Linked DNA regions of Mastigocladopsis repens PCC 10914. The protein of the gene in region 1 interacts with the protein of each later gene in a pairwise test. Links are inferred from orthologs where the notes say so. Each region holds a gene or a part of one and is shown on either strand. Other genes may lie near its edges.

Region 1 (15,833 bases):
TCATCTATTTCTGTACGGGTATCTCTGGGAATAGAAAGCATGGCTAATCTTTTCTGCTCTGGAGAGAATCTCATCAAGAGCATGACATCAGCAAGACCATCAAAAGAATTGACTTGAGGTAGGTATCTGAGATTTCTGGCTTCAGTGGAAGAGTTTTTGACATCAGGCGGAAGTACGCTCATTCCCATTATTAAGATATTCACAGGGCGAGTTAATTCTGAGAATCGTAGTCCACTCCCGGAAATGCGATCGCTATCAAACACCGCCGCTTCATCTGCACTTAAAGAAGCTTGCATTAAAGGCGTACTTGTTAAAGAAACTGCCAACAGCGCCCCTGCGGTCGCTGACACCATTGCAATACCGCTCATACCTACCCAAAACCACAACCAACGTCCAGATTTATGGTTGTGCGAATTTTTATCACTTGAGTTGTTAACGTTTGCGGAATGGTTTTCTTGCGCCGAAGCTCTTTGAATGGTCACTGACTTCCTCACACTTAACTGAATAAAATCCGGAAAATCTTCTGCTATAGAAACAGATAAATCAACCTATAATAGCTAACTCCTAGATTATCAGTGGTAAATTTCCACTAAGAGTGTTTACCAAAACACTTATTGCAGTATTTCTCCTATTTTTTGGCAAATCCGGAGAGGTTTTATTGAAGTATGGCAACATGAAAAGAGATTTGGCTAGAGTTGTTAAGAAGAAAATGCGTATTTTTTTAGCAAATTAAGTAGAAACACTGGCAGTTGCATTGAGCCTTAGAGACTTAGGACAGGTATTTGCCAAGCACTTTTTCGGCAAAGCGACTAATCCCAGGTAATCGCTTTGATTTGCCTTTAGCGACACGAACAATTAACCAGATACTAACCAAAAAGTACCCAGAAGTGAGAAAGCTATTAAGAATGAGTAGACGCAGTGTGAAAAACTCTGAAGTTGCCGCCCCAGTTGCTAGCAAGAGATAACCCAAAAGCCACGCAAAGACTAAAGTTATTGACAGACGACTAACAGCGAGTTGTTCCCGACTTCCCTGACGGCGGTAGAGAGTCCACATAGAGGGGAAAAAGCCAACGACTGGAATCAGATAGAAAAGCAGCTGTGTAGGAGGAGTGGCTGGGTCTTCACGATGGTGAGAATTGTCAAGGGGTTCAAAATTTTTCATTTGGGTGAGTGCAATCTTAAACAAGAGAGATGAATCACAGTGATGTAGTCAGAGATAATAGGCTTTAAAGAATTCTATAGTTGTATCCGGCAATTGGCAGATGCAGACACGCAAGCTCTTAAACTGGTGGCAAACACTAACACCCCTAGCACGATTTTTGGCAATCGCTCTGTTCGCTCCACTGCTAGTACTCAACGGTTGGGCGATTTCAGCAATTTTTCATTACTTTCACTCGCTGATTGTCATTTTAGTCGGAGCATCAGTGTTAGCGTTTCTGCTTAACTACCCTGTAAGCTGGATGGTGCGTCAAGGTGCGAAGCGAGAGCAAGTTGCTATCTTAGTCTTTTTACTCGCTTTATCGATTTTGCTGGCATTGGGTGTCACCCTCATCCCGTTAGCTCTAACCCAGGCTCAGCAACTGGTGGCTCGCATACCGGATTTGATTGATTCTGGGCGATCGCAGCTGATGATGCTCAACGAGAAAGCGGAAAGCCTTGGCTTACCGATTAACCTTGATGCTCTGGTTGTACAAATTAACGACCGCGTTAAAGGACAATTGCAGGCGATCGCCGGACAAGTTTTGAATCTGGCTGTCGTCACATTCACCAGCCTGCTGGACTTTGTTTTGACAATGGTGTTGACTTTCTTTCTCTTACAGCATGGGGATGAACTTTGGCAGAGTTTGGTAGATTGGCTACCTGCTAAATTTCGCGAGCCTTTTACTCAAACAATACGCCTTAGCTTTCAAAATTTCTTTATCACCCAACTGATTTTAGCTACCTGTATGGCATCAGCTCTCATTCCCACCTTTTTGTGGCTGAAAGTCCCATTCGGTCTGCTATTTGGCTTAACTATTGGCATCATGGCTCTTGTTCCCTATGGAGGGACTGTGGGTATTGCCACAACGACCTTACTGGTGGCGCTGCAAGATGTTTGGATGGGGGCAAGGGTGTTAATTGCAGCCGTCATTGTGCAGCAAATTCTGGAAAACATTATTGGTCCCCGCATTTTAGGGACTTTTACGGGTTTAAATCCAGTTTGGGCACTCGTTTCGGTTTTGACAGGTGCTAGGATTGGTGGGCTTTTGGGTGTCATTGTGGCGGTACCCAGCGCTGTTGTCATTAAAACTGCTTTAAGTGCCTTGCGTCCTTCTGCTTCCAGTCATAACGTTGAAGTGGTTTCTGAAGGAAGTGGAGAATCTTCTTACAAGACCCAAACTGATGGCACTACTGAAGCCCATTCTGTTGAGGTAGCTGCACCGATTGTCTCAGAAACATCGCCTCCAAATACTCAAGCCAACCGTTCTGAGGTGAATCCTTCTAAGACAGTGGCTCCACAATTGAACCCATAAACAAAATGCTTCCGGTCTGATTATCTCGAATTGTACAGAAGAAAGGACGGTCAACAATCATCCGGAATGGCTCTTGTGGTGGTAGTTGAGCTGACACTGGCATTATTGCCACAGAAGTGGCAGCAGCAGCTTCTGTACCTTCTTCATTTACCTCAACAAAAGTTTTATGCTTGACCTCGCTCATTTTTAAATTTTTGCCCATGAGCGAAAAATTGGCTGTATTGCTAAAAGCTTCGCCCATACCTAAAGCTGTAAGGGCATCATTCAGCGTTACGTCATAGTCCATTTTAAAGCGAGGCAAGCGAACAAATCCTTCGTGTTTGCTGAACTGAGTCATCCAATTTTCCCAGTTCTGTGCATTCAAGTTTTGATAAAAGCTTTTTAGGCTAGAGTTCTGTTTGGGTAAGAAAATATAGAAGCTAATCTTATCACCTTGACCATAAGGTAAACTCACTGCCTGAAATTGTTTATTTTCATAGTATCTATAGTCACCTGATTGTGACATCATTGAGTGTTGTTTTTGCTTACCTGAGGTGAGGTAAAATGGATATTCTGCTGTTTGCTGTTTGTCGAATTCATTTGTCCAGCTACCTTTAAAATAGATGGCATTAATGAGAAATAAAACTTCGTTAGGTTCTATTTTTTCAACTATTTTATTAATTTTTCCGCTTGTATTTTCATTAACCCATTCATTGATGATGTTTAGCGCATCTGCATCTGTAAAGTTTAAATTGGTAACTCTAGCTGTATAAAAATCTCTATTTGTTTGCAAAAAATCTGGATTAAAGCTGGCGTCTTTATTTGCCCAAAGCGAATTAGCAATCGTGAGTTGCACTTTGGGGTCTGGGTTTTCTAATAGTTTTTTGAGCACCGCGTTAGAGGAGTTGATTTGTTGCAAATTCAACCCCTGTAACTCCAGAGCTTTAGTCATTGCTTCTTTTGTGCTGCCACTAGCACCGTTGTAGGTCATCGCAAGGGCAATTGCTACACTAGAAGGTGAAACAAAAATGTTCTTGCCATCGTCGTTTTTCAAAACTTCTGAAAACAGTTTAAAGCCAAACTTAGTGTTAGCAGCAACAAGTTTACTCTCAGGATTTGATACTTGTTTTGATATAGAAGATTCTGAGCGAGGTAGACGCGATTGGGCAAATGCACTCGTGCTAGTATTAACTTGAGAGCATCCTATAACACCCATAAGGACAACGCTAGCAGCAGCCAAAACGTAACGTCTTCCCAAACGAACACCGTAACGTCTTTGCAGGAAACTTTCCCGAGCATTGCTAAATTTCTGCTTCATGTTACCACCATTATCGCCAAAGTCTTTGTCTTGACTATGGCATCTCAAATGACATAATCACTGAGCGGTTACAGTTTTAGCAACAGTGATTGTACAGTTTTGGACTTTATTTTGGTAACTAGTCATCAGTATGATTAGTCAATAAGTATTAATTACAAAGATTAAGAATTGGTAACTGTCTTACGTTCTTCGTCTTTGCCCAGTTTCCCAACTCCCCATCTCCAATTACTTAGCGGGTGCAGTCCACCAAGCTAAAGCATAAGGCTGAGTTGCTTCATTTACCTTCTTTTGAAACTGAACACGGATTTTGTAATGACCACTAGCAGGAACGGGACAGAAAATATGTTCTACACTATCAACATCACTAATTGAGGAACATACAGCGTCAGCATTTCCATCTTGATCATCGGCTTTGACTAAATAAAGGTCGAGGTTGTTTAAGCCGCGATTGCGAAAATCTTCTCCTGCGTCAAACTGACCATTTTTATTCTTGTCGTTTAGCTCTACCAACCTATCCCAATTTAGGGTGATGGCAACAAAACTCCCCTGTTGTAAAGGTTTTGCTAACTCGTATTCTACAGATGCCTCTGCATTGACTGTGCGATAATCCCAACCAATGGCTGGTACAGTGCGGGCTGGATTCCATTGAAGGGCGCTAAATTGTTGATATGCGCGAAATGCGTTCAAATGACCAGATCCCATTTGGGCATCCAAGGGAATTTTTGGGTCTTTGTATGCATCAGAAGCTAGCCAGTCTTGACTTAGTTTATCAATGAGCGTGCGCGTCATTCCCAAGCGCAAACCCTCGCCATTATCTTGGATTTTATCTGCTGAATTCAGCAGTATTGCTTTCATCACTTCATGTCTGCGAGAATCTATGCTCCAGTTGGGTTGTTTTGTCCGCAGCTGTCTATCACCGAACTCCTGCAAAAGGGCTACAGTAGACGTTACTTGAGGTGCTGCAAAACTCGTACCTGTAACTTTGTTGTTTTTCCCATCTGGATTAAGCAAGGGAATGTTATTTCCGGGTGCAACTATACTAATAGCACGACGCGGACCAAGATTAATCTCCTTTCCGGCTAGCCGAGTCGCCATTCCTTCACTCACAGCAGCCAAATTAGAAACGTCAACTTTATTAAAAATTCCTCCTCGACGGGATGAAAAAGCCACGTTCATTCCATTAAAATTGTCTGTAGGTATGGGAATACCACCTTTTCCCTGGTTGCCTGCAATTATGTATAGAGTCTTGTGAACGCGACTAGACCAGTCAATACATAAAGTGAGTAAGGCATTGCCATCTAAAACAGGCTCTGGTCTTGGGTCACGGTTTAAAGGTTCGCCAAAGCTAAAGTTAATTGCGCGGACATCTCCCCCATTTTGTAGCGCTATATGCTGTGCGGACAAACACTCTTCTGGCTGACCTAAGCTTTTACCAGAACCCACAGCAGACGAGTACAATCGCGCTCTTGGGGCAATTCCTGGAAAAGCTTTATCTGTACTAATCATGATACTAGCTACATTGTAGGCGTGGGGGTCAACCCCGCTATTTGACTTAGCAGCTCTATTGCGAAGGAATACTCCTGCTATAGATACTGTGTGATTTTTAGAGACTGCTTTATCCAAGCCGAACTTACCTGGACGCCCAATCTCTACCTGACCAATGGCAATCTTACGACCGATTAAATTATATGGAGGTTGGTGTAGCCTAAGAGCATCAATACCATTAGTTCCAAAAGGAGATTCCATCGCAGCAAATACTGGCACACTCAAGCAGGAAGCACTTAATCCCCAAATGATCCAAGTTTGTTTGTTCGCCATAGTCAGTTATGAGTTGTCAGTTATTAGTAATTAGTAGTTAGTAGTTGGTTGTAGAAACGCTTTCATGAAAGCGTGTCTGTACATATGTTAGTTAATTGTCATAAAGTACTACTAACCACTAACCAATCCCACTTTCAAAAAGCGCTTATCAAACAGATGAGCGCTTGCTCAAGTTTTGTTACAATACTTACAGACCAGGACGCTTAAAAACCCACTAGCCATGACCCAAACGCTATCTAAAAAGCCCATTGTAGTAGCTCCATCCATCCTATCAGCAGATTTTAGTCGTCTAGGAGATGAAGTTCGTGCTGTAGACAAGGCAGGCGCAGATTGGATTCACGTAGATGTAATGGACGGTCGTTTTGTACCTAATATTACGATAGGTCCTTTGGTTGTGGAGGCTATTCGTCCAGTGACGGAAAAACCTCTGGATGTCCACTTGATGATTGTGGAGCCAGAAAAGTACGTAGAGGATTTTGCAAAGGCAGGAGCAGATCACATCTATGTTCATGCCGAACACAATGCTTCTCCCCACCTGCACCGCACATTAGGGCAAATCAAAGAGCTTGGTAAAAAAGCGGGAGTGGTACTTAACCCCGGTAGCCCTCTGGAGCTTATTGATTATGTCCTGGAACTGTGCGACCTAGTGTTGATTATGAGCGTCAACCCCGGTTTTGGTGGTCAAAGCTTTATTCCTGAAGTTGTGCCAAAAATCCGCAAGCTGCGTCAAATGTGCGATGAACGTGGTCTTGATCCTTGGATTGAAGTGGATGGGGGACTGAAGGCAAATAACACTTGGCAGGTTTTGGAAGTTGGGGCAAATGCGATTGTAGCTGGTTCAGCTGTGTTTAAGGCTAAGGATTATGCTGAAGCAATAGAGGGTATTCGTAACAGCAAGCGTCCTACTCCGCAACTGGCAACAGCGTAAACTCTTGTCTGTAGAGACGTTGTAGTGGAGACGTGCTATGGCGAGCCAGCGCTCTTGGTAGGGTTTCCCTGATGCCGATGGCGTCACGTCTCTACACCTATAGAATGGTCGATGGTATTAATTCTAACAGCTTAAAACACGCAAAGAGGGGAAAACATCCATTTGCGTTCCCCCATCATGTCAATTACGCGCCCAACGGGTTCCCTTCCAAATACTGATAAACAAAGTCCCTGCAACCAAAGCACCAAGATTCCATTTTGCAGAAGTTTTAATCAAATTAATACCTCTAAGAGATTGAGTTGCTTCTGCTTGATTCTTTATCTGTTCCTTAGCTTTCGAGACTTCTGATAATAATTGATTTTTTAATTCATCAGGATTTTTGCCATCAACTTGGCGACCTTGGCTCTTGAGAAAGTTCCCTATCTGTTCTGGTGAGGCTTTACTCACCTGCTGTTCCAATTGTTCAGCCTGAGAAACTTGTTGAGTAGATACAGTTTTAATCTGAGCTACACTTTGGTTATTTAATCGAACGGTGTTAGTCAGTCCTAAAGGTATCAGTAGAAAAAACAATATTCCAAATAATAAAGTCAGCCAAGATAAAAATTTTAAAATAGGGAGTTCCCATTGGGTTCGCGAATGTAGCTCTCCAAAAAATACTAGCACTAGACCAATTAAAGGCACTGGTACCCGTTCAACGAGCGCCCCTATTGTTTGAAATTCCCAAGCAGGGTTCATAAAGTTGGGTGGCACAAACAACTCAATGATGTCGAATAATGCCAATAACAACAGACCATAACCTAGCACTCGCATAATTGTAATCGAACTTTGCTGACTAAAGGCAAACTGCTGTAGTTCTTGAACCACGGGATTGAATCTATCGCCACTTGATTTAGTCATTTTGCTAATAAAATAGAATAGAAAGAGTGTACAAAAATTTAATGTTTTGGAAAGCGAGGTTGCCACCATTGATACCAAGAAAACCAAGCAGTTTCTAAAACTTGGTACGCAGCTTCAGGAGAAGAACTCTTTAAGGGAATTGATAAATGTGCCCAAAGGCAGCGCTTGTCTTTGAGACTTTCCTGACCCAATAACCAAGACAGTAGCCGTTGAGGGTGCAGGTCAGAAAAATACTGGTTTTGGTTAAACTGTTTTAGAGTAAATGTACTGCTACCTTGAGAGTTAATACAGGCACTTAAATAAGCTCGCTGCTTGCTAACTCCAAGACCGTAATAGCCTACTCCTTCTCGCTGACGCACATTAGCAGAGGATGAAATGGAAGTGTATTCTCTAAAAAGTCTCTCACCATCTCCATCTGTTAAATAACGCATTTCGATATCTAGAAATAAGTCGTTTCTAAGGTATCGATAATGCTTTTGGGCAAAGAGTTCAGTATGCTCTTTTGTTGGCTTTGCCAAAAGACGACTCATACTAAACTGCCACTGTGGTAACGATACTTTTTCAGGGAAAACAAACGGGGTATTTGTACGTTTGTCTTTTATAGGGAACAACACCACATTTCCCAATGCTAAAACGACGCTACTAAAAGTTAGAGCCAGAAGCGGTACACGGAATTGTTTCCAAATAGTCACCTTGACGACTCCGTAGCATCTTTACTTCTTAATTCAGTCTTTTCAACTAAAAACCAGCAGAAAAATCCAAAAAATAAGACAGCAATTAGCGAAAATATTAGTGAACCATCTCCTTCATGCCAGTATTTAAATGCTTCCATCTGTCCTTGTGCTACCAAGATAGCCATCAGAGCAACTCGTACCCCATTAACAATAAACCCCAAAGTAGCAGCTATTATCGGCACAATAATTTTTTGCTTCCCATTCTGAGGAAACATTAAGAGAAAAAGTAGAGATAAGCTCAACATTTGAAAAATAAGTTCTAACCCTGAACAGGCAGGATAAACTTCTACGCTCCCTGAAGGAAGAGAAATTATAACTCCATTTCGAGCAACTTCAGAACCTGTATACCAAAGAATCAAAGTGGAAAATTTAGCAGTAAAGAGGGATATATCAATGAGCGACAAGGGTAATACTTTAGGTAAGCTGATAGAAGACAGGACCAGTAATTCACCCCTATATTGCTTTAAGCCCTTAAAGCCAGACGCCAGCACCGCCAGCCCAAAGGCAAAAATCGCTGGTGAAAGATACAGAAAACCACCTAGACTTGTTAGAGATATACTCTTTATAAGTAACAGCGCAATAATTGATAGACCAAAAAAGCTGGAGAAAATACCACTTTCTAGATTTAAACTGTGGCGCTTTTCCCAGACTAGAGAAGATATAGCTGCCCAAAATAGAAAACTCATACCTAAAAGGCTGGTATTGTCCGCTTTCCAGGTTAGAGTCAAATGAATGGCAATGAAGCTTGCTCCTATTGCTAATAGCCAGAATTGGGGATATTTGAGTCGTGAGACTGAGGTGAGGTGGGAAGCTTTCATGAAATGATGTCTCTAGCTGCCATCCAGGGGTTTATAACCCCTGGCTAATAATGATATGGGGTAGGATTTAGATTCTACCTATGTAGTTTTAGGAGACTTTTGCAGTATCTTCTTGTTGCTTGTTGTACTTACGGCGCAAAGCTGCACCGACGCCACCAGCTGCTAATGAGCCTAATACGGTCAGGGGTTCTGGAACAGGATTAGGGTCAGGCTTAACTGGATCTGTCTTAGTACCACTGTCAGTATCGGCAACATATTCTAGGCTACCTGTAAATCCGTTGTTCCAGTTTAATGTCAGTTCACCAAACAGGTCACCCACTGAAATATCAATTGGTGTGGAGTAGTCGAAGGAATCAGGACTTTGTCCAGATATTACAGAAAAAGTTTTACCCAGAGCCGACCCAGATGTACCTTCATTATTATCAAAGGTTGTATCAAAGATTGTGTTCCCTGAAATGGCATTAATGGTCAAGGAGGTAATAGCTTGATTAGCGGTTAGTGTCCAAGATTGAGTAAATGTATCACCTGATTGACTTAAAGACCAGTTTGTACCGGTTGTTCCGCCTGCTCCCGATCCTGTAGCATTCCAAATCGCTGTCTGCGATCCTCCATCAAGGAAATTGGCTGTTACCTGCATACCAGCCATCTGGTTTCCAGAAGTTTGAAAGCCCGTTAGTGTAGTTGCTTGCGCTGGGGCTGCAGCTGTTCCCAAACCAAGTACAGCCACCCCCAGTATAGAGGTTGATAATTTGTTCCAAACAGAGGTAGTTACAGCAACATTCTTTGCCTTAGAACAAGCCTTGCGTACCTTTCTTCTAACCTGAAATCTAGTCATTGAACTCACTCCTATAAATAGGTAAAGGTTGCGGTAGATTTACCCTGGAGTGAGATTCGCTAGTACCTCAAAATATTTGTATGTAAAAAACACTACGGCAGGCTACAAAATAACCTGTCGCACCTCTCGTAAATAGAAACACCAATAAGAATGATGTCTACTCTTAAACTGCTCTCATTTTTGAGGCACTAGCAATGTTTTCAGTAAAGCTTCTGAGGAAGCATAGTGATAAGTGTTACTTTTTAGATAAGCAAAATCAACTACTTTTATTGGTCTTTATGCAAATTTTAAATTCATCTACTTTATAAGTATATATTCTCAAGTACCAAAAGTTAGATTTTATAATGCTTCCATATAGATTATCCGCATCGCTTAGTGTAAAAATTTCGTAAATTTATTGCTGAATAAAGATAATTTTTTAGTTATTTTTATTGCAAGTTTTGATACTTGTAGAAAGGAGTCATGAAAAAGGTGGGCGAATAGCCCACCCCAAAAATCTAAGAACCCAACACTCAACTCAACACTTATCGGTGGTGACTACCCAACCACTTAGCTGCTGCAACTCCTAAAACAGCTGCGACAACAGGATTGCTGAGAAACTTGATAATACCAGGTTGCTCTGCCAACACTTCACGGAAAATGTCGGGATGGTTGTGATAAGCAAAGGACGCAAGTTTGCTAACATCATCAGCGCTCATCCGACCTGGGACATGGGTGGAGAGACCAAGTTGTTGCTCTAGATGGCGATCGTCTAGTCCTCTTTGCTTGAAGTGCTTGAAGAAGGCGCGGGCGACATCATCCCGTTCATTAGGCTTAATTTGAGCGATCGCCTTTTGCAATTCTGGCTCCATTTGGTTAGCAGGAATATTGTCATGATGCAAAGACCGACCAAACAACTGACGACGTTCTTCGTGTGTTGAACGTTGAGCAAAATCGTCAAAATTGTCGTACTGTGTTGTTGAAGCGGCGGTTGTCTCATCTAGAGATTCAACATTTCCTTGAGCCAAATCATTCATAATTTGACGTCTGTATTGGTCGCTACTACTCACTTTTCTTATCTCCTTTTTCTCGTCAAAATTTTCAAATCAACTGGCTGCGCTCAAACTTTTGATGCAAATTCAGCTTTTAAGTGTACTGAACTTGTTTTGTTTGCACATCATACTGAGTTGTCAAAATCAGTTTTTTGTCTGGCGCATATACCAAAACTGTTAAGTCTTGATTGGGAAAATTCTTGTGAAAACCTTCTACCAGTGATTTTGCTAAGGCGCGAACATCGCTAGGAGGAACTTTCGAGGAAATGACAACGCCTAATTTATTGTTGTCACGCACAAATGCATCTGTAATTAATCCCTGGGATGCTTGCACAACCCAGTTACCAAAGCTTTGTCCTGCTTGGCTATTACCTCGCTGTAATTCTCCGGCGATATCTCGACTAATAACTGGTGGGTTGGTTGTGCGGTTAGCTTGTGTTGCGGTACCACCACTACAAGCAGTAGTTAATGTTAGGACTAAAATCAAGACACATGTTGCCAAGATCTTACGGCTCTGCTGAAGCAGACTCATGTTTATTACCTCCAAAAAATACTTTAAAAACCTACTTAAATAGAAGGTTTATTTAGGTTAATTAAGCCTATATTGTGTAAATGTTTAGGTAAGTGATTTAGTAAGGACATTCTTTACTTTAGCAATTTGCATTTAATTGTGAAGTCCTGTGTTAAAAAACAAAGTCCGCGTAAGCGGACTTGATTGAACCCGCGCTTTTATAATACGCGTTTACATTAGCTGCTAATTTTAACTAACCTTTAGGTATTTTTTTAAAGAAATTCCCCTGTAACAAATACCTAAAATTTCAGCAGCAAGACCCAATTCTAGTCAAGCTTTTTCTTGACGTTATCTTTTACGTCTTCAATACCGTGACGAACTTCGCTTTCAGCTTGCTTTGCTTGACCTTCAGTTTTATCTTCTGGATCGCCAGTGATATTTCCTGCTGCTTCTTGAGCTTTACCTTCAATGTTTTTAGCAGTAGCTTTTGCACGATCTTCTAAGCTCATTTTGACCTCCCTATTTCTCGGAATTTTCTTTCAAAGTCAATTTATAACTTTGAAATTCTTTGTTATCACTCATACAACTTAGCTTAATATTTTTGCTAGAGCCTTCCACCTCAAGGTATATTAGTCGCCTATGCTAAAAGAGTGAGAAGAAATCGCTCATAACGACTTCCTTCCCGCTATTTAATTATTTAAAAATGCTGAGTCGAAGCGCGATCGCTAATATGCATTACGGACAATTCATAACGCATCCTACTTTTTCATAAAAAAAACCGGTTGTAGATAACCGGGTTGATTAATGTTATTTGTAAAACTTTTTGTCTAATCAAGAAAACCCATCAGACCTTCAGAATCGTCGATAACATTGGATGCAACTGGGCGATTGCCCATGATAGAGTATGTTTCAGAAATGACGAGATCACTTGAAGCGATTGGACGATCTCCAGACACATGAATAGTGTCAACAACGTGGAATGTGTTTGCAGTAATGGGACGCATACCCATGACATTCTGAGTTTCTACAACTTGTAAATGACTGGAGGTGACTGGACGTATCCCAGCGATCGCTAGTGTATCACTGACTTCCAGTTTACTTGGCGATTCTAACGGCACGGGCTGTTCACCATTTTGCTCAACCTTATCGGTTTTCATTTTTTGACCCTGATTATTTTCCACTGTCTTTTCTCCCTTGTGCTTCAAACTCTTTTGCCGAGGACTCATTGCTTTACCAGAGCTGCTTACGCTCATATCCTCTTACCTCAAGGTATTGTTAATTAATTTTACAATATTCTGGTAAAGTTAAATTTTTCCTTAATATTCAAGTTGAATTTTCAATAAAGCTTATATAGAGTTGAGTATAATGGTCTTTGAAAGTTTTAGATATATAAAAAACTTTTGTAAAGTTTAATAAATAAATATTGCCAATGTAGATCAGGTGCAATGGGAATAAATCATTCCCAACTGTGTAGCACACCTAGTTATCGCATTCGCTACCATAAAATATGGTACTTCCAGTGAAATTGTATGACAAAATTTTGTCTTCAAGCTCCCTTTCAACCAACAGGTGATCAGCCACAAGCGATCGCCCAACTTGTTGCGAGTGTAAATATTGGTCATCAGTACCAAACTTTACTGGGAGCTACGGGAACCGGGAAGACTTTTACTATAGCATCAGTGATTGAAAAAGTAGGGAAACCGACTCTAGTCCTGGCTCATAACAAAACTCTCGCTGCACAACTTTGTAATGAGTTACGAGACTTCTTTCCTCATAATGCAGTTGAGTATTTCGTCAGCTACTACGATTACTATCAGCCGGAAGCATATATTCCTGTCACCGATACATATATAGAAAAAACCGCTTCGATTAACGATGAAATTGATATGTTGCGACACTCAGCGACGCGATCGCTCTTTGAACGGCGCGATGTTATCGTTGTTGCATCTATTAGTTGCATCTACGGTTTGGGTATTCCCTCAGAATACCTTAAAGCTGCCATTCCCTTTCAAGTAGGGATGGAGGTAAACCAACGGGAAATACTGAAAGATTTGGTATCAGTTCAGTATGGTCGCAATGATGTAGAATTGGGTCGTGGACGTTTTCGCGTCCGGGGTGATGTGTTGGAAATTGGTCCAGCGTATGAAGACCGAATTATCCGCGTGGAGTTTTTTGGTGATGAAATTGACGCGATTCGCTACGTTGACCCTGTGACAGGTGAAATCATCAAGAGTGTGGAAGCGGTGAATGTTTACCCCGCACGTCACTTCGTCACTCCAGAAGAAAGGCTAGAGGTGGCTTGTGATGATATAGCAGCAGAACTCAAAGAGCGAAAAGCACAATTAGAAGAAGCTGGGAAATTACTTGAAGCACAACGCATAGACCAACGGACACGCTATGATTTGGAAATGTTACGCGAGGTGGGTTATTGCAACGGCGTGGAAAACTATTCTCGCCACCTCGCAGGACGCTATGCAGGCGAACCACCGGAGTGTTTGATTGATTATTTTCCCAAAGATTGGCTGTTGGTCATAGACGAATCTCACGTGACCGTACCGCAAATACGCGGGATGTATAACGGCGACCAAGCACGGAAAAAAGTGTTAATTGAGCATGGATTTCGTCTTCCCAGTGCGGCTGATAACCGTCCATTGAAGGCAGAGGAATTTTGGACAAAGGCAAATCAGTGTATTTTCGTTTCCGCAACCCCAGGAAATTGGGAACTCGAAGTTTCTGAAGGTCATGTGGCGGAACAAATCATTAGACCAACTGGAGTCATTGACCCAGAAATCATTGTACGTCCTACAGAAGGGCAAATTGATGATTTGTTAGGCGAAATTAAAGACCGAGTTGACCGCCAAGAGCGTGTGCTTATTACAACACTCACCAAGCGCATGGCAGAAGATTTAACCGAATATCTGCAAGACAATAGTATTCGGGTGAGATATCTGCATTCCGAGATTAATTCGATTGAGCGAATCGAGATTTTACAGGATTTGCGCGATGGGAACTTTGATGTGTTAGTTGGCGTGAACTTGCTGCGCGAAGGGTTAGATTTACCGGAAGTTTCTCTCGTGGCGATTTTGGATGCTGATAAAGAAGGCTTTTTGCGTGCAGAACGTTCTCTGATTCAAACGATTGGGAGAGCAGCGCGTCATGTGCGGGGACAAGCAATTATGTATGCTGATAACCTAACAAATAGTATGATTAAAGCCATGGAAGAAACCGAGAGGCGTCGCAACATTCAAACGGCTTACAACCGGATGCACGGAATTACACCGCAACCGATTGTGAAGAAGAAATCGAGTAATGCGATTTTGTCTTTCTTAGAAGTGTCGCGGCGATTAAATGCAACTGAGTTAGATACAGTTGACCAACACATAGATGAATTGCCTTTGGAAGAGATTCCAGGGTTGATTACCCAACTGGAAGCGCAGATGAAAGAAGCAGCGAAAAAACTGGAGTTTGAGGAGGCGGCGAAATTGCGCGATCGCATTAAGCATCTGCGGGATAAATTGGTGGGACGCTCATAAGCTTTTCCATAATATGTGCGTTATATTCGTCCGGTTTTGTCCCAAGTTTGTCACGCTTTGTTGACTAAGTATAAGAGGATGTTTTAAAAGTGTTAGGCGACTAGAAGTCGCTCAGGTGAGTAAGAAATTAAACTTTACAAACATCCTCTAAGGAACCAGGGTTAAACACCCTGTATAAACTAGATACTTCAAGGAGAAAACTCATGAATACGACTCCTGACAAGAAAGATTTGCAACTCGGCGTGAAGACCGAGACCACCACAACATGGCTTGATTGTATTGTGGAAGAACTCGACGAGGCTGCCCAAGCTGCTGTCGTTGGTGGAGGAGGTTCATGGAAAAAATCTGACTACTACTACCCCGGCGATGAGCCTCAAACTTTCGGCTAACCTTCTATCCAGAAACACTCCTGTTGACTTAAGTGTCAACTTGTGAAGCGCTCGTGTCTAGTGATAGGCGCGACGCTTTTTGTCAGAAGGTATTTTCACAGAGTGATCGCGTGTTTGTTTCACAATTCCCCCATCTATAAACTGACCTTTCTAAAAGGATTTACTTAATTAAAATGATATATTTCAAAATGAAGGTCTTGAAACTATTAATAATAAAGAGAGAAAACGTAAATTATTATGAAACACTATGAGTACAGATACCTCTTTTAACAGCAGCGAAGAACCCCACATCTCTCAGCACATACAGAGCTTACAAGAACTGCACCGAGAAGAAATGGAAAGCGTCATTGGGGCGCTGGCACATATTACCAACCTTTCGCCTGAGCAGATTAAACCTCATGTGGACAGTATGCTCAAGCAACTGGTAAAAGAAAATGTTGAACAACGCCCCTTCCATGAAACGGCAACAGCGTCCGAATGGGTAAAAGCTTTCCGTGAATGGGCAGCAAATCACCATCATAACGCACCA
Region 2 (16,319 bases), 2.3 Mb from region 1 along the record:
GGTAACTGTACTGTAATTTTGCCATCTGCTGTCACGGTGGCAATTGTTTCGATAGTCTTCATATTATTCCTCGTTTTTATCAGGGTTATTTTATTCTATGCACGACTACTTTGTTTTTTTAGTAATTCAGCATCCTAGCGATTAGAAATCGCGCCTATACAGACAAAACCTGCCTCCGCAGGTTCTGAAACTCGTAATTTTCTATTAGTCCACGGAGGTGGACTTTGCTTGTGTAGTAGCGAATTACATTCGCCTTTTCAGTAAGTATATTTATATCTTCTGAGTTGTCTGTGCTGGATACTGCTGCAAAACCTGCTTAATATATTGCCCAGTATACGACCGAGAATTCTCCGCCACTTCCTCTGGCGTACCTACAGCAATCACCTCTCCACCTTTATCACCACCATCTGGTCCCAAATCTATCAACCAATCAGCACAACGAATCACATCTAAATTGTGTTCAATCACTAAAATTGAATTGCCTTTATCTACCAAACGTTGCAACACATCTAACAACTTGTGAACATCATAAAAAGATAAACCTGTTGTAGGTTCATCTATTAAATAAAGTGTTTTACCTGTCGCACGACGTGATAATTCTGTTGCTAATTTCACTCGCTGCGCTTCACCACCAGATAAGGTTGTTGCTGGTTGTCCAAGTTGAATATATCCCAACCCTACATCAACTAAAGTTTGCAGTTTATTCACCGCTTTAGGAATGTTTGTAAAAAACTCCAAAGCTTCCTCAACTGTCATGTTGAGAACATCAGAAATAGACTTATCTTTGTACTTCACCTGCAAAGTTTCGCGGTTATATCTTGCACCTTTGCAAACTTCGCATTGTACATAAACATCCGGCAAAAAGTTCATTTCAATGACATTGACACCCTGTCCGCTACAAGCTTCACAGCGTCCACCTTTGACGTTGAAGGAAAATTGCCCCGGTTTATAACCCCTTGCTTTTGCTTCAATTGTTGCTGTAAAAACGTCGCGAATCACATCAAAAACCCCTGTATAAGTCGCTGGGTTAGAACGTGGTGTTCTCCCAATAGGTGATTGGTCCATGACAATGGCTTTGTCAACAGCATCCAATCCCTGAATTCCATCTATTTCTTTAGGAAAAGGAACTTTGCGCGTTAGCTGATGTTGCAGTGCAGGGTAAAGTAACTCATTAATTAAGGTAGATTTCCCAGAACCAGAAACGCCAGTGACAGCGACAAGTTTACCCAAAGGTATTTCTACATCTACATTTCTTAGGTTATTCCGATGGGCATTTTTCATGACCAAACTCCGCCCATTTCCTTCTCTGCGTGCGACTGGTGTTGTAATCACCCGCCGTCCTGACAAATAAGCACCCGTCAGTGACTCTTGCGACTCTAGCAACGCCTGTAAATCACCTTGGGCGACAATATTTCCCCCATGAATACCTGCATGAGGACCAATATCCACAATGTAGTCAGCAGCACGAATGGTTTCCTCATCATGCTCTACCACAATTAAAGTATTTCCCAAATCCCTTAATTTTGTTAAAGTTTGCAGTAACCGTCCATTATCTCGTTGATGCAAACCAATACTTGGTTCATCCAAAACGTACAAAACCCCGGTCAACCCAGAACCAATTTGAGTTGCTAAACGAATTCGTTGCGCTTCCCCACCCGAAAGCGTCATCGCTGGACGGTCAAGCGTTAGGTAATCCAATCCTACATCCAAGAGAAATTGCAATCGCGCTCTAATTTCTCTCAATACCAAGTCTGCAATTTGCACCTGACGTTGGCTCAACTCTAACTTATCAATCCTCTCTCGACACTCCCGAATCGATGCACCAGTCAGATCCAAAATTCGGTACTGTCCTAACTGCACCGCCAACGCCTCTGGTTTTAACCGCTTCCCTTCACACACCGGACACGGCTGGTCAACCAAATATTGTTCTAACTTTTGCTTAATTAACTCCGAACTCCCCTCATACTGTCTTTGCAGCATGGGAAGCACCCCTTTAAACCCTGAGTTCTGCGACTTCTGCGCCTCTGCGGTTCCATACAAAATCGAATCCCGCTGTTCCTCAGTCAACTGATGCCACAACGTCTGCAACTCAAACCCGACCTCTTGCCCCACCTTGTACAATAACTCTATATAATAAGAATTGTCTTTCTCCGACCAAGGAGCGATCGCAGAATAAACAGGTGCTTTGGGGTCTGGTACCACCAACTCCGGCGAAAATCTTCTTAAACTTCCAATCCCGTGACAATGGGGACAAGCACCATAAGGAGAATTAAACGAAAACAAGCGCGGTGATAATTCTTCCATAACCGCCCCGTGTTCTGGACACGCAAAGTTCTCGGAAAATACCAACTCGGAAGGTAATCCCGGATCTTCTGTATCTTTTAGAATTTCAATAACCGCAATTCCACTAGATTGTTTCAAACAAGTGGCGAGAGAATCGACCAAACGCTCCTGAATACCAGCCTTTTTCACAAGGCGGTCAATCACCACTTCAATAGTGTGAGTCACATTTTTATCTAACTCAATCGCGTCAGACAGTTCTCGCACCTCGCCATCTACCCGAACGCGGACAAAACCTTGAGAAGCTAAACCTGATAACAGCTTGTTGTGAGTTCCTTTTTTACCCCGGACAACAGGCGCAAGAATTTGAAACCGAGTGCGGTCGGGAAGTTCCAGAATGCGATCGCACATTTGGTCTATTGTTTGCGGGGCAATACAGCGATCGCATATCGGACAATGAGGTTCACCCGCCCGTCCAAACAACAACCGTAGATAGTCATAAATCTCCGTCACCGTCCCCACAGTGGAACGGGGATTATGGGAGGTAGACTTTTGGTCAATGGAAATCGCCGGGCTTAAACCTTCTATCGCCTCCACATCAGGTTTTTCCACCTGTCCCAAGAATTGCCGTGCATAGGCGCTGAGGGATTCTACGTAGCGGCGTTGCCCTTCTGCGAAAATGGTGTCAAATGCTAGGGAAGATTTGCCAGAACCAGAAACACCAGTGAAGACAATCAGGCGATCGCGTGGCAGTTCCAAATCTATATTCTTGAGATTATGCTGCCTAGCACCTCGAATGCGGATTGTATTTTGGTTGTTGTTAGAGTGAGGAAGATGTCCATTTAAGGATGCAGCTAGCTGGGTTTTTGACATATCGACAGGCAACAGAGACAGGGGGGCGAAACAGGTCTTAATATTATCATTGTCGCCCCTATCATAGTAGAACAATCGTACTGCTTAAGTGGTAATTGTACCCTTCTGCTGTAGAATAATCACCCCTGCGACAACTTGTAGGCGAGAAGTGCAGCAATAGGTGGTCTCAGGCGATGACTCACTGTTACGCTAGGTTTATCGATGGCATTGATGAGGCAGTCTTACTATGCTAGCCAGTGCAGCCACCTATAAAATTAGTTGGGAAAAGTTACCTGATGATTTTGTTTTAGATGACGAGCCAGTGGATAACATTAATCAGCCACTATTAGCTGCGGCTTTAACAGAAAGCTTGGCACTTGCAGGAAAATTGCCAGCTAATGCTTTAACCATTAGTAATTACGGCATCTGTGCCACTTTAAATAACAAAATCGTGGTGAAAGCTCCCGATTGGGGATTTGTGCCTTCTATTAGAGTGCCACGAGAAGAGGTCAAGCGTAGTTATACTCCACAACTCCAAGGCAATTTTCCCGTCATCGTTATGGAGTTTCTTTCAGATAGTGAAGGTGGAGAGTACTCCAGTAAACCAACTTATCCACCTGGTAAATGGTTCTATTACGAGCAAGTTTTAAAAGTTCCCAACTACGCTATTTTTGAGCCAGAAACGGGGGTGTTAGAAGTGTATCGGCTAGATAATTCAGGACAGTATCAACTTCAGACACCAGATGAGAACAACCGTTACTGGATTACAGAAATGAACCTGTTTTTAGGCATATGGCAGGGAAACCGAGAAAATCGAACGGGCTATTGGTTGCGTTGGAGTGATGAACGTGGTGAACTATTACTATGGGGTTTGGAGTTAGCACAACACGAACGTCAACGGGCAGAACGATTGGCAGCCCAACTGCGTGCGTTGGGAGTAGAACCGGAAGTTTGAGGACGTGCTGAAAGGAGATCTCGCCCTTCCCCCCTTAAAAAGTCAGGGGGAAAGTTCCTTATTTTTTAACGAGATGCCAGCCAGTCCAATATTTGGTAATTTACAACATCCGGAACCTCATCATGGGGACAGTGTCCAGCACCAGGAATTGGGACAATTTTGATGTCTTTCCCATTCTCCCGCGCCTGTTCGTAAATTTTTGCCCCAGTGATTGGTGTCCAAGGGTCATCTGCACCCCAAATCACCAGCAATGGACGTTCCACCTTAGGTAAAAGTTCCGTTGGAGAAGGACCAGGAGGTGCTGTGAGGATAGAAGCGAAAACTTGTTGCGCGCCTGGGTCACAAGAAGGAGCATAAAGTAACTCTACCAATTCATCGGAAACAGCTTCCCGATTGCGGTAAACTTGGTATAAGGTGCGGCGAATTTGGGCTTTTTGACGGACGCGGTTGAAGACGAATGCTCCCGTAACGCGCGATCGCACCAAAGAGTTAAAAGCTCCCATGACAATGCGTAGCGGTGGGTTGAGTTCGTGCGGTCGATGACTCAAACCACCCGCACAGTTAATCAAAATACCACCAGCGGCTATTTCCGGATGTTCCGCCACCACCATTAAACCCAGAAGTGCGCCGATGGAGTTACCTACAAACACAGCTCTTTCTTGAATGTGTGCTGTGCAAAAATCCTTGAGGAGTTCCACCCACACGTCCACCGTGTAGTTTAACGGTGGCTTATCGGAACCACCAAAACCCAAAAGGTCAAGAGCAAAGACCTTATAGCCAGCGGCTGCTAACACGGGGATATTTTTCCGCCAATGTCCAATGGAAGCACCAAAACCATGAACGAGTACTAGGGGACGTCCAGTACCCATAACAGTGTACTGAATTTTGTAACCCTGCCAAGTCCAAAAGAGTTTTTCAAAGGTAGTTGTTGGTAGCTGCTGAATGCTTACAGTCATTGATTAAGATTCTTAAAGTGTGTCCTCATATAGTTATTTTCTCCGATTTCAAAGGATTAGGAACAAAATGCTATTGTTGAACCAGCCCCAGCCGGGTTAAGGTTTCTGCCCTAAATTGACTGAATCAGTGTTCTCGTTTAGTAACGGGGCTAAGTTACTATCCCTCAACAAAATCGCGAGAGTCCCCAGGCTCAACGGAACGAAGTGGAGTAGCCTGGGGAGGGATAGCGGGACGACGGAGGAACGGAGTCGTCCAATGGTTTAGGATGCTACGCATAATCGTGAACTACGTTGGAGTAACTGTACTTTTGATGGGCTGAATTGTCCAAGTCTGTGCCAATTGTGGTCATAAACCGAAACATTCTTGGTTTTGGCTGTTTGAGTATAACCACCTATCCAGCCAATATAAACTTTTCCTGCTTTTTCAGCTTTAACTAAATCGCCAGAACGAAAACCAAACGGAGTGATTGTTCCACCTTTACGTTTTCTGTTACCCAGTACGTCTTTAACTGGGTTCTCAAAATGGAGTTGACGGCGAAATAGGTTAGGACGCGCGATAACACGAAATGGCGCAGACGTGACTTTGACGAATCCCTCCCAGCGGTGCCCGCGCGTGTTTGCGGTGTGGAACTTCTCAAATTTCATGAAATTACTTGCTGCCAGTGTCACACTATCATGAGCGTGAGTTTCAGGAGTTTGTTTGTCCTTGTTCTTCTTGTCTTTGGCTAGTCCCAACTGTTGTCGTAGTATCGAAGTCTGCCAACCTTCTTGTACATTAGTTGGTACAAATTTTTCCAACCATTGCAACATCACTTTTTGACCAACCATTACTGGGCTAAATCCTTTGTTGCCCTTGGCTTTGACATATTCATAGGTGATTTGGGTGACAGGGAACAGTTTTACCAATTCTTTAGTAACTCGTAATTCCAACTCCTTGTTAGCTCGAATACTGGGAGGCAATTTGTTCTGTTTACGGTTATCAAAACGTTTTTGACGGTGTGCTCTTTTGTTGAATGGGGCTTTGCGATTTATCCGTCTACCACGTCTGGCACGTCGCAGAATCAAACGTCCTGACATCTTTTTTGTGATATCTGGGAATGGCAAAATTAAATGTGCCATAAACAAAGTAACCTTCGCTGATTGCACACCCACCCCCGTAAACTTTTTGCCAGGATCTAAGCCTAATGCAATAGGCTGTGTTTTTGTTCCTGACGATTCTACTAACAACTGAATACAGAAAAGATTCAAGTCATTATGTACAACTTTTGCTTTACCTTCTTTGAGCCAACGTCTAGCACGACTAGGTTTTGTTGGCATAAGCGATTTCCCATTTATATCTAATACTGGTACTCGCATGGTCGGGGGTCTTACACGTAAAAAAATTAGCCAGCCTTATTACAACGAATACTCGTTTTGCCCCACAGATCAACCAGACAAAGGCTGGCTAATTTTTTCGGGGACAATGCGTCGGAGATAATCCTTGAGTAAAGTTATAAGTCCCTTAGCCCACCGTTACCAAAATGTCCTTTCTGCAAGCACTACTAATCAGGTAGTTTGTAGTTATTCCGAGTTAGGGAAACGCTCGGAGGTACGTATCAGGTTACGGCTCATCATGGGCTAGTCATCTGTTACGTTGCAAGCTGATTCTTGCAAGCCCCTACCTCAATCCCGAAGGGTAGGCAGGGGTAGTTGACACTTTCCACCAAGGGCTATCCAAGTCAGTTTACCAACCTCCCCATCAACAGCAAGACCTGCTTCTTTCTGGAATGCTCTAACAGCAGCTTGCGTTTGAGAACCAAAATTTGCGTCTACTGTTCCTGCATTGTACCCTCTTGCATTCATCACTTTTTGAACAGCCTTGACATCCTCTCCTGTTCTTCCTTGACGAAGATTGCGTTTAAGGGTTGGTAATTGAAATCCAGAATATATCAAATTCCAAGCTTCACCACGTTCACCTTCATTAGGAATACGCCAAATTGACGAACCAGGATAATAATTTAGGTAATCTTGAAGTTCTGCGGCTGAAGCTGGTTTTGCTGTATCACTTTCAGAACTCCAAATTGGCAGAATTGGTTTTTTCAAACCTAATTTTTTATGTGCATCCAGACAATCTTTGACTTCTTCTGGAGTGGTAGGCTTGAAAGTGAATTTTTCAAAATAAATTTGTGGTAAAGCTATATCGCAATACTTATCTAAAATCTGCCAAGGAACATTAGGATGGAGTCGAGGATTTCCAAAACTTGTATATCCGAAAGTTCCTTGATTAACAATAATACGCAAAGCAGAAAGAAGTTTGTCTACATTTGTATGATTACTCTTGTCTTCTACTTCTTTTTCTACATCAACAATGTAGCCATCTAGCCCACAATTCAGAGCTTGTCTAACTTTGACAACCTGTCTTGCAATATCAGGAGTGCCGTAGTGATATCCCCATCCATAAACCTCGATATCACGAGACTCAAATTCTTGAATAATCTCTGGAGAACATTGCCAATCCCAAAAAGTTGGTTGACCTTGATAGTTTCCATCAAAAACTTTGAGATAAACTCGCTTTACTTTGCGTTCAACGAGCTTATCCAGATAGTCACTGCGAATATCTGACAGATTCCAAATCCAAACTCCGTTGGGATGTTGTGCCATATTGATTTATTGTTGTTTTTTGATTAAGATAAATTGAATGGGAAACATAAGCTGTAGACTTATCGATTGATTTGGCAGTATATTTCAGAAGCTTTACCGACAATTGCTTCAAAAACTTATCTGTCAATTTCAGGAAAAAGTTTTGTTATTGTGCCAGTTCCCGACTAGACATTATAAATAGCTCCATAGCTTCCTGCAAGTTTTCTCTTGGAGATTCGTACCAGGTAACTCGTAAGTATAGGCAATATACTAGTCATTGGCTTTTTCAAAAATTGCAGTGTAAGAGTTTTCTATCTTTCTTAAACCTTGCTTAAATTTCTGGTAGCATGATTCATTATTGCATCCGATGTGCCATCAAACTCTAGCGCACACCTTGAGGGTCAAACTTAGCCTCATTATTCACGTAGCAAGGTTTTCAGTTCTCGCAGCATTTGACTGGTTCCGTCGTCAATGGCTTTTTGTACCAGTCGGGGAATAAGTTCGGTTATCGGTAAGTCGGGAAAGGTGGGACTGAGAGCAGATTCAACGTAGGCGCTAGCTTCAAGAATGTAAATGGTTAGCTGACGGGTGCTATAAATCCACACTTCCGGAACGCCCAAGGCTATGTAAGCGTTGAGGGTTGTTTTTGAAGTAACATCAGATTCTATCGCCAGATCTGGGGGAGGATATACAGCTAAGTCCATTTGGGTACATCCTTTTACCTGGCTGGCGTTTTGGATATAAAAGCAGGTATCTGGCTCAACCCCAGCAATGTCTGGACGTTTAAAAGTAGTCGAGCCGAAATCTTCCCAGTTGCGTCCTTGGATTTCCAGAATTGTGGTGATGATGTAAGCAATGATGCGATGGGGACGCTCGTGGAGTGCTAACGGGGACATTATTTCTAGGGTTCCTCGGTAGTATGTGACGCGGGTTTTACGTTTTTCTCCTAAGTCTTCGAGAAGTCTCTCAAAGTCTTCCCAGGACAGGTTATGAATGGCGATTTGGCTACCGGGAGCGAGTTTAATGGCTTGAATGGGTATAGTTACGGTCATTTTTATGTCTCCGTTAGCTGCGCTGCTGTTACTAAGTGGGTACACAAAATTATTTATGTCATGGCGAGCGAAATGAAATGTATAATTAATTTTGCACAACCACTTACTTGAAGTGCAGAATATCGGTTTGGTAGAGGTGCGTTACCGCAAGCATAACGCATCATACAGATTAAACCGTCACACCTTCAATCTCCTCATCCGTCAACTCATACAACTCGCGTAACTTCTGCAACTTCTCCTCACCAGCTTGCCAAAAACCTCGCCCATGCGCTTCCAACATCCTCGCTACAATATTACGAAAAGCTTCCGGATTCGCCTTCCGCAACTTCTCTGCCATCTCTGCATCCAAGGCATAAGTATCAGCGGCTTGGTCGTATACCCAATCATCAGTAAAATCTGCAGTACCACCCCAACCAATCAACGCCGTCATCCGTTGCGAAATTTCAAAAGCACCGCCAGAACCTTGATTTGCCATTGCATCCGCCCATTTAGGATTCAGCAACTTTGTGCGATATTCCATCCGCAGCAAATCATCTAAATTGCGAGGCGTTGTATCTTTCGAGAAACTTTCCACAAAGCTGGTTGTCACTTTTTTACCGCGTTGTTTTTCCGCTGCTTTTTTCAACCCACCAGTATTGGCATAATATTCTTGAATGTCAGTTAAACCGTATTCCACCGAGTCAATTTCTTGGACAATGCGATCGCTTGTTTGTAAAAGTTTATTCAGCACATCTGGTCTAGCTTGACCCTTATCTTGCCTACCATAGCTAAACACATTGCGACCTTGCCAAGTATCCCCCAACTCATCGCCAGATTCCCAATTACCATCAACCACGCGGTCATTAACCAGCGAACCAAAATCGCCCGCAGGGTTAGAAAACAACCTCGCCGCCACATTTTCCACCCCTTGCGCCTTCAAAGCCAAAGCGTGTTTCCTAATAAAATTTTGGTCTTCGGGTTCATCAGCGTCAACTGCCCGTTGAAACAAATCATCCAACAACTCGATAATATTCACAAAACTATCGCGGAAAATCCCCGACAAATTCCCCAACACATCAATCCGGGGATGTCCCACCTCAGCCAACGGCTTAAGTTCATACCGGACAATTCGCCCCGTCCCCTCCTTCACAGGTTCCGCACCCACCAACTCCAACAAAATACCAAGAGACTCACCCTTAGTCTTAATCGCATCCAAACCCCACAACATCACCGCCACCGTCTCCGGATACTTCCCATATTCTTCCAAATGCTGGGCGATAATCTTTCGACCAATTTCCCGTCCCCGTTCATACGCCGCAGGCGAAGGCATACGATAAGGATCTAAAGCATGAATATTTCTCCCCGTAGGCAAAACACCCGCACCATCCCGCAACAAATCCCCACCAGGCGCAGGCGGAATATACTCCCCATTCAAACCCCGCAACAAATTCCTCAACTCATCAGTCGTCTGCATCAACAAATCTCTAACTAACCTCTCCTCCTCTTGGCGTTCTTGGCGTCTTGGCGGTTCGTCGTTTCCAAAATAAGCCTCAAGGTAAGACTCCATCTCCTCCTCATTCGGCACATTCCCCAAAATATGCAACCCAGAAGAAAACAGCCGATTTTCCAACACCTGCAAATACTCGTACAACTTCACGAGATAATCATTAAAAGCGCGATCGCTAAACATCCGGACATTCTCCGGCGTAAACCCAATCCCCAAACGTTTAGCATCCTCAAACGGACAATCAGCATCCAAACCCGTATCCACAATTTTTTTACAAATCGCTTCCTTAAGGGCATAATTCTTCTGTGGGTCTTCTCGATACTCCGAAATTAAATCCCGCAGCGCCACCAATTCCTTATACAAACCCGCACGACCATAAGGCGGTACATTGTGAGAAATTAACACCCCATAACCGCGACGCTTCGCCAAAATGGATTCCGAAGGATTATTTGCCGCATATATATATAGATTCGGCAAATCTCCCAACAAAATATCAGACCAAGAATAACCCGTATTTCCCAAAGGAGAACCAGGCAACCATTCTACAGTGCCATGCATCCCAAAGTGAACCACAGCATCAGCTTCAAACTCATTTTGCAACCACTTGTAGAAAGCAGCGTATTGAGGATGCGGCGTTAAATCACGTTCAAACATTAACCGCATCGGGTCACCTTGTATGCCCAAAGGTGGTTGCACGCCTATCCAAACATTTCCTAACTGAACACCACCAATCTGAAACTCATCCCCATAAGTCTTAATTCCAGTACCCGTCAAAGATTTCCATTGTTTCTCAATACGGGATGTGCCCAGATATCCCAACCATTTTTCCAGAGTACGGACATTAAGAGTATTAACCGCAGATAAACGCGGATGCACGCTGATATCTATCTGCGTCCATCTGCGTTCATCTGCGGTTCCTATCTCCTCATCCGCCTCTTTCACTTTACAAATCAACTCTTCCCCATCTTCCGGCAAATCGCCAACGGTGTAACCTTGCTCTTTAAGCGCATGGAGAAATTTGAGAAGACTTCGCGGTACATTTAACAATGCAGCTGTTCCCACAGCACCGTAACCTGGCGGGAACCCATAGAGAATAACTGCAATCTTTCGTTCGGATGCTGGTTTTTGTTTGATGTTAATCCAGCTTTTTACCCTACCAATTAATCGCTGTACTCGTTCGGGAACCAGATAAATCTTTTCTCCCACCAAACCACCTAAGGGAACGGTATCAATTGCCCCATCTAACTCAGGTAAAGCGTATAAAACCACACTTTGCAATCCACCGATACCTTGGCGAGTCCAAGAGGAAATATCTTGAATAAGTAGTGGTGCGGCGACAATGTACGGTACATTTTTAGCATTGAGGATGCGTTTTGCCACTTCCACTTGTCGCCCTGCTTCCATTGAACCCGCAGGACCACCCACCAAGGGAAAGCCGATGGTTGAGACAATGGCATCAATTTTGACTGCTTCCGGAGAAAGGGAAGCAATTTCTACATTTCCTAGTTGTCGTTGCTGGGTTTCGTAGTTGGTTGTCATCCAATCACGCACCGCCACATGACCTTCTACACCGTTAATGAAGATGGGTAATGGTATCAAACCCGCTTCTTCAAAATGGCGGATGAGTTGGGGTATGTAAGGTTGTTTGGTAATAACGTGCTTGCGGTAGAGGAGAATTCCTACAACGGGTTTTGTATGCTGGGTACTACTGTGCGAATGCATCGCCTTGCTTTGTGAATGCATCGCCTTGCTTTGTGAATGCATCGCCTCGCTTTGTGAATGCATCGCCTCGCCTTGTGAATGCATCGCCTCGCTTTGCGAATGCAGGCGAGATGCCTGCTCCACAAGATACCATTCTAGATATGCCCGTGGTGATTCAAAATATCCAGGATAGTCGGGATGTAGTAACCCCATATTGGGGGTTTCGACTGGCGGGGGAATCTCGCCAACTTTTAAACCTAAGTATTTTTCTGCCAGTGTCCAGAATAATGCGGCAACGTTTTCTGGTCCGCCGGCATTCCAGTAACCATATATAATTAGCCAGTTGCGTAAGTCTTGCACTTTTTGCACTGGCACATATTTCAATAACTTTGGTCCTATCTTTAAAAAGCTAATATAACCAGCAAGTTTATCTTCCTCTCGTCCGTTGCTGAATTTGTCCAAGATGAATTTAACTGGTTTGGGCATCCCTTTGGGTTTATCGCCAATGGCAAAAGCGCCCAGCTTGGTTAAACTCAGCAATTCTAATGCTGACTCGAACACGAGGCGGATGGGGATGTGCGAGATGCGATCACCTTCGGTGCGCTGTAAGCGATCGCGCAACCACAACACTTGATCATAATCAAACAGCAAGCTGCCAAAAAACACATCAGCATCTTTCAGTGCTGCTTCTACTTCAGCACGTTTGGTGGTGATGTCGCGATCGCTAAACACGCGAATATCCAACTCAGCGACACGAGACGTCGCCAAAAAAGCTGCTTTCCTGTATAATTCTGCGTTAAACGATTCAAACCCGGCGACCAGGACAATGCGTTTCATGCTTTGAGAGTGCAGCTTGCTTAACGTTTTACATCTCTTATTGTGACACTCTTGACTTCCTGGCAGGGGGTGGGGATGAGATGAAAGCGCCGCACTTTTTAATTTTCTCATAATGTAACTAGTTTTCGCACATCGAACCGTAACTTCTCAAACGAGAGTGTTTTACACTGATCTATGAAATTAGGTAGATCTTTCCTAGTTTTTCCTTAAAAATGAGCGATTACCCGAAAATAGAACACTTCTCCAAACATTGAATGAGGACTTACCCACTAAACCTGTCTGTCAAGGCTGGGTATTGGCAATATCCAAAAACTCTTACCTTAACAAAAGCTGAAAAAATAATTAACTAAAATTGACATTTATAACTATAAGTTGTTAGAAATAAGTATCAAAATTATTTGAGGTGCATCAAATGAAATTTGGAATTGATATTGGTCATAATTGTCCTCCCGACACTGGAGCTAAAGGGATACAAATTGAGGATGATTTAAATTTAGATGTAGGCAATAGAGTTATAGCTAAATTAAAGAAATTAGGACATGAAGTCGTCCCATGCAAACCAACAAAGGCTGATACAGTGAGAGAAGCTCTTGCGAAAAGATGTGAAACAGCAAATGCTGCTCATGTTGATGTTTTTGTCTCTATCCATTTCAATTGCTTCAATGGTCAGGCAAATGGGACAGAAGTCTTTGCAATTAGCGAAGCCGGAAGAAAAATTGCTAACTCTGTCTTAAATGAAATCCTAAAACTAGGGTTTTTCAATCGCGGCGTTAAGAGTGGTACACACCTATTTGTACTCAAAAATACAGAGATGCCTGCGATTCTTATAGAAGGTTGTTTTATCGATTCACAAAAAGATATACATTTATATAATTCAGAGACAATGGCAAATGCAATAGTCCAAGGTTTAACTAGTTAATTGCCAACTGAAGGCTGAAGTTTGTGAGACTTCACACTTCAGCATTCAGTTGACCTGATTCTTCAATTTCCCTCTGACTGTTTTTCATGCCAAAGTAGCGTTTATGTGTTGTCGTGCCTGGGTTCCCATCCGCTTGTTAGCTTATTAGTCAAAGCGTCACACTGGGTGCAGTATTGTTAAATGAAATTCATGTCTTGTCTCAGCTTTCAAATACTGCTGCTGTAAGGGTTGCCAATCCTGCCATAATTTGTAACGATTTTGAGTTAACAAAGTTGCAAGGCTAGGAAACTCTGAGTTGATTTCTGATTTGAAGACATTTTCAAGCCACTGGGCTAAAACTACGCTATCTTGTATTGCTCCCAAAATTTCTTGGATACTTTTGACTTCTGCAAGACAAGCCGTATAAGACTCGCCGTATAAATCAGTAAATAACTCCATCTGGTAACGCAAGCGTTTAGCTTGTTTTCGTAAACTATGAAGAATGTCTCCATTGGTTGCTAATTCTTGCTCTACCTTGTGTGCTTTGCAGTTACTAGAAATAACAATCTCTGCTCCCTCTACTTGGGTTCCAATAAGCCAAGCCGGATGCATCAAAAATTCACTAACCTCAGGTAAAAGTAAATCTGGTAGCACTTGTTGAATTGGCAAAGATGCTAGTGGTAGATAGGTTGGTTCCTCCAACCACTCTTTTAATGTCTGTTTGAGAGACTTGTAACGTTCATCTTTAAATGTTGACTTTACATCTATCAGTGCTTCTTCACGTTGTTTACCCAAAGCATCCAAAGCTGTTTGTACAGATTCCTGTTCTTTGCGAGGTAAATGTGATTCATTGAGCTTTTCTAAAGTTTCTTTCAGCACATCTAAATCTCGGAGATGACCAAGACGACGCGCAATTTTACCGATATTTTTATCATTAGCAGGCTTGGGCACATCTACAGCTGGGGAAAACCTAGTTATAGCTGTGCGTAGGCGACGCATTCCCACTCGCATTTGATGCAGTGCTTCTGGGTCTTTATCTTTCTTCACAGATGTTTCCCACTTTAAGGTTTTCTTAAAGTGTTTTTCAATCGCAGAGTAAGCGTAATTTCCGAGAGTTTTGACTTTGGGTTTGATCGTTGATGTCATACTAATTGATACACACCTTAGATAGCAGTACTTAATTGAATTGAGTTATTGAATGGTAGCATTAGTTAAAAAAATCATCTATAGTATTATTTTTTATTTTATTTAATTGTTAAGAACTATATTCTGTTTAAAGATACATCTTTTACTATTTAAAATGGTAGATTATAACCTCTCAGTAGCATCAACTCGATTGCCGTGGTAAATACGGTCACTTAAGTTAAATTAATAACATTAAAATAATATAGCAGTCCTATTTGATTTGTGAAAAAACGAAGTATACCTGTACATCCCTCTTTGCTGTTCCCTGCCTCAACGAGTAAGTTCACAACTCCTTTAGGCTCGCTATATAATCTTCAAAGGTGTTATTTACAATGCATAATTCATCTCTCATCAATCAAGTTTTACTTACTTTTGCTGATAGCTTTAAAGAACATCGTAAAGACCTTTCAGCAGTGATGCTAACCCCCGAGAAACATTTGTGGTTAGGGTCAGATGAGACCTCAACTATTGAACGTCTATCTTTTTTAGATGCCAAAAATTTTGCACAACATAAACAATTTCACGTAGCAGAATTTATAAGTTTACCAGCACCAGAAGAACAAGAAATTGATATTGAAGGGTTGGCATACACTGATTATTACCTGTGGTTAATGGGTTCCCACAGCTACAAACGTAAAAGACCTAAACCCAAACATTCTGACGAGAAAAATATTAAAAGACTGGCAAAAATTGCATCAGAGCCAAATCGTTATATCATAGGGCGTATTCCCCTAGTTGATGGGGAATTATTTCCATCCTGCCCACATCCAAACAATCCTAATATAGAATTGAGTGCTGCCAAACTTGAGGTAACGCAACAGGGAAACTTGCTTATGGAAGCTTTGGCAGATGATCCACATTTAGGCTTTTTTGTTAAAGCTGCAATTCCAGGTAAAGATAATGGCTTTGACATGGAAGGAATAGCCGTTTATCAACACAAAATTTTTCTAGGTTTACGCGGACCTGTGTTGCGAGGTTGGACTGTGATGCTGGAAATAGAGTTAGAAGATTCTAATCCAGGATTGCTAGGACTGGGGAAAATTGGAGAGGAGGGGAAGCGATACAAAAAGCATTTTATCTTCTTAAATGGTTTGGGTATTCGAGATTTGTGTTTAGATGGTGAAGACTTGTTGATGTTAGCAGGACCGACAATGGATTTAGATGGTCCGGTGCAAGTTTATCGCTTGAAAAATGGCGTTAATTTGCAAGAAAATGTCCTCAATCACCCAGAACTTGTACTTGATATCCCATATGGAAACAAGGACGACCACACTGAGGGAATCACCCTGTTTCAAAATATAGCTGGGATACCTTCACTACTAACAGTTTATGATTCTCCAGCAAACAAGAGGCTGGTAGAAGATGCTGGCGTACTAGCAGATGTCTTTGCGCTGAATTGATAAAAAAAGCAGGACTGGTAAAAGTCTTGCTCTCATTTTATCAGCGTTCTGAGGCGCTCCTAAGGCAATATGGTTCAGTTAAGGATTGTTGATGATAG

Evidence for each region.
Region 2: the proteins of uvrB (region 1) and uvrA interact in binary tests that used the Escherichia coli proteins (3 or more experiments, as listed by UniProt). The link is inferred for Mastigocladopsis repens PCC 10914 from one-to-one orthologs.

The regions. Positions count from the first base shown.
Region 1 is NZ_JH992901.1:2,097,837-2,113,669, reverse strand. What follows is about bases 12,495-15,413. They hold uvrB (excinuclease ABC subunit UvrB), read left to right. Parts: upstream 12,495-12,911; coding sequence 12,912-14,915; downstream 14,916-15,413. Other genes in these bases: MAS10914_RS0111445 (hypothetical protein), read left to right, coding at 15,119-15,304; MAS10914_RS0111455 (hypothetical protein), read right to left, coding at 12,495-12,635. In the rest of the region: MAS10914_RS0111520 (LCP family protein), read right to left, coding at 1-482; MAS10914_RS0111515 (hypothetical protein), read right to left, coding at 770-1,162; MAS10914_RS0111510 (AI-2E family transporter), read left to right, coding at 1,263-2,513; MAS10914_RS0111505 (serpin family protein), read right to left, coding at 2,482-3,810; MAS10914_RS0111500 (S8 family serine peptidase), read right to left, coding at 4,036-5,628; rpe (ribulose-phosphate 3-epimerase), read left to right, coding at 5,849-6,556; hpsJ-A (HpsJ-like protein, cyanoexosortase A-associated), read right to left, coding at 6,737-7,453; MAS10914_RS0111485 (cyanoexosortase A system-associated protein), read right to left, coding at 7,492-8,145; crtA (cyanoexosortase A), read right to left, coding at 8,142-9,005; MAS10914_RS0111475 (PEP-CTERM sorting domain-containing protein), read right to left, coding at 9,094-9,840; MAS10914_RS0111470 (hypothetical protein), read right to left, coding at 10,365-10,889; MAS10914_RS0111465 (hypothetical protein), read right to left, coding at 10,966-11,403; MAS10914_RS0111460 (CsbD family protein), read right to left, coding at 11,709-11,891; more of MAS10914_RS0111455, read right to left, coding at 12,210-12,494; MAS10914_RS0111440 (hypothetical protein), read left to right, coding at 15,552-15,833. UniProt on the Escherichia coli protein: The UvrABC repair system catalyzes the recognition and processing of DNA lesions. A damage recognition complex composed of 2 UvrA and 2 UvrB subunits scans DNA for abnormalities.
Region 2 is NZ_JH992901.1:4,414,224-4,430,542, forward strand. What follows is about bases 71-3,475. They hold uvrA (excinuclease ABC subunit UvrA), read right to left. Parts: upstream 3,154-3,475; coding sequence 271-3,153; downstream 71-270. Other genes in these bases: MAS10914_RS0121650 (Uma2 family endonuclease), read left to right, coding at 3,380-3,475. Outside these bases: MAS10914_RS0121640 (hypothetical protein), read right to left, coding at 1-62; more of MAS10914_RS0121650, read left to right, coding at 3,476-4,087; MAS10914_RS0121655 (alpha/beta fold hydrolase), read right to left, coding at 4,153-5,043; MAS10914_RS0121660 (RRXRR domain-containing protein), read right to left, coding at 5,305-6,399; MAS10914_RS30765 (peptidoglycan-binding domain-containing protein), read right to left, coding at 6,706-7,683; MAS10914_RS0121670 (Uma2 family endonuclease), read right to left, coding at 8,079-8,714; bchH (magnesium chelatase subunit H), read right to left, coding at 8,884-12,738; MAS10914_RS0121685 (CHAD domain-containing protein), read right to left, coding at 13,814-14,782; MAS10914_RS0121690 (DUF3616 domain-containing protein), read left to right, coding at 15,154-16,221. UniProt on the Escherichia coli protein: The UvrABC repair system catalyzes the recognition and processing of DNA lesions. UvrA is an ATPase and a DNA-binding protein. A damage recognition complex composed of 2 UvrA and 2 UvrB subunits scans DNA for abnormalities.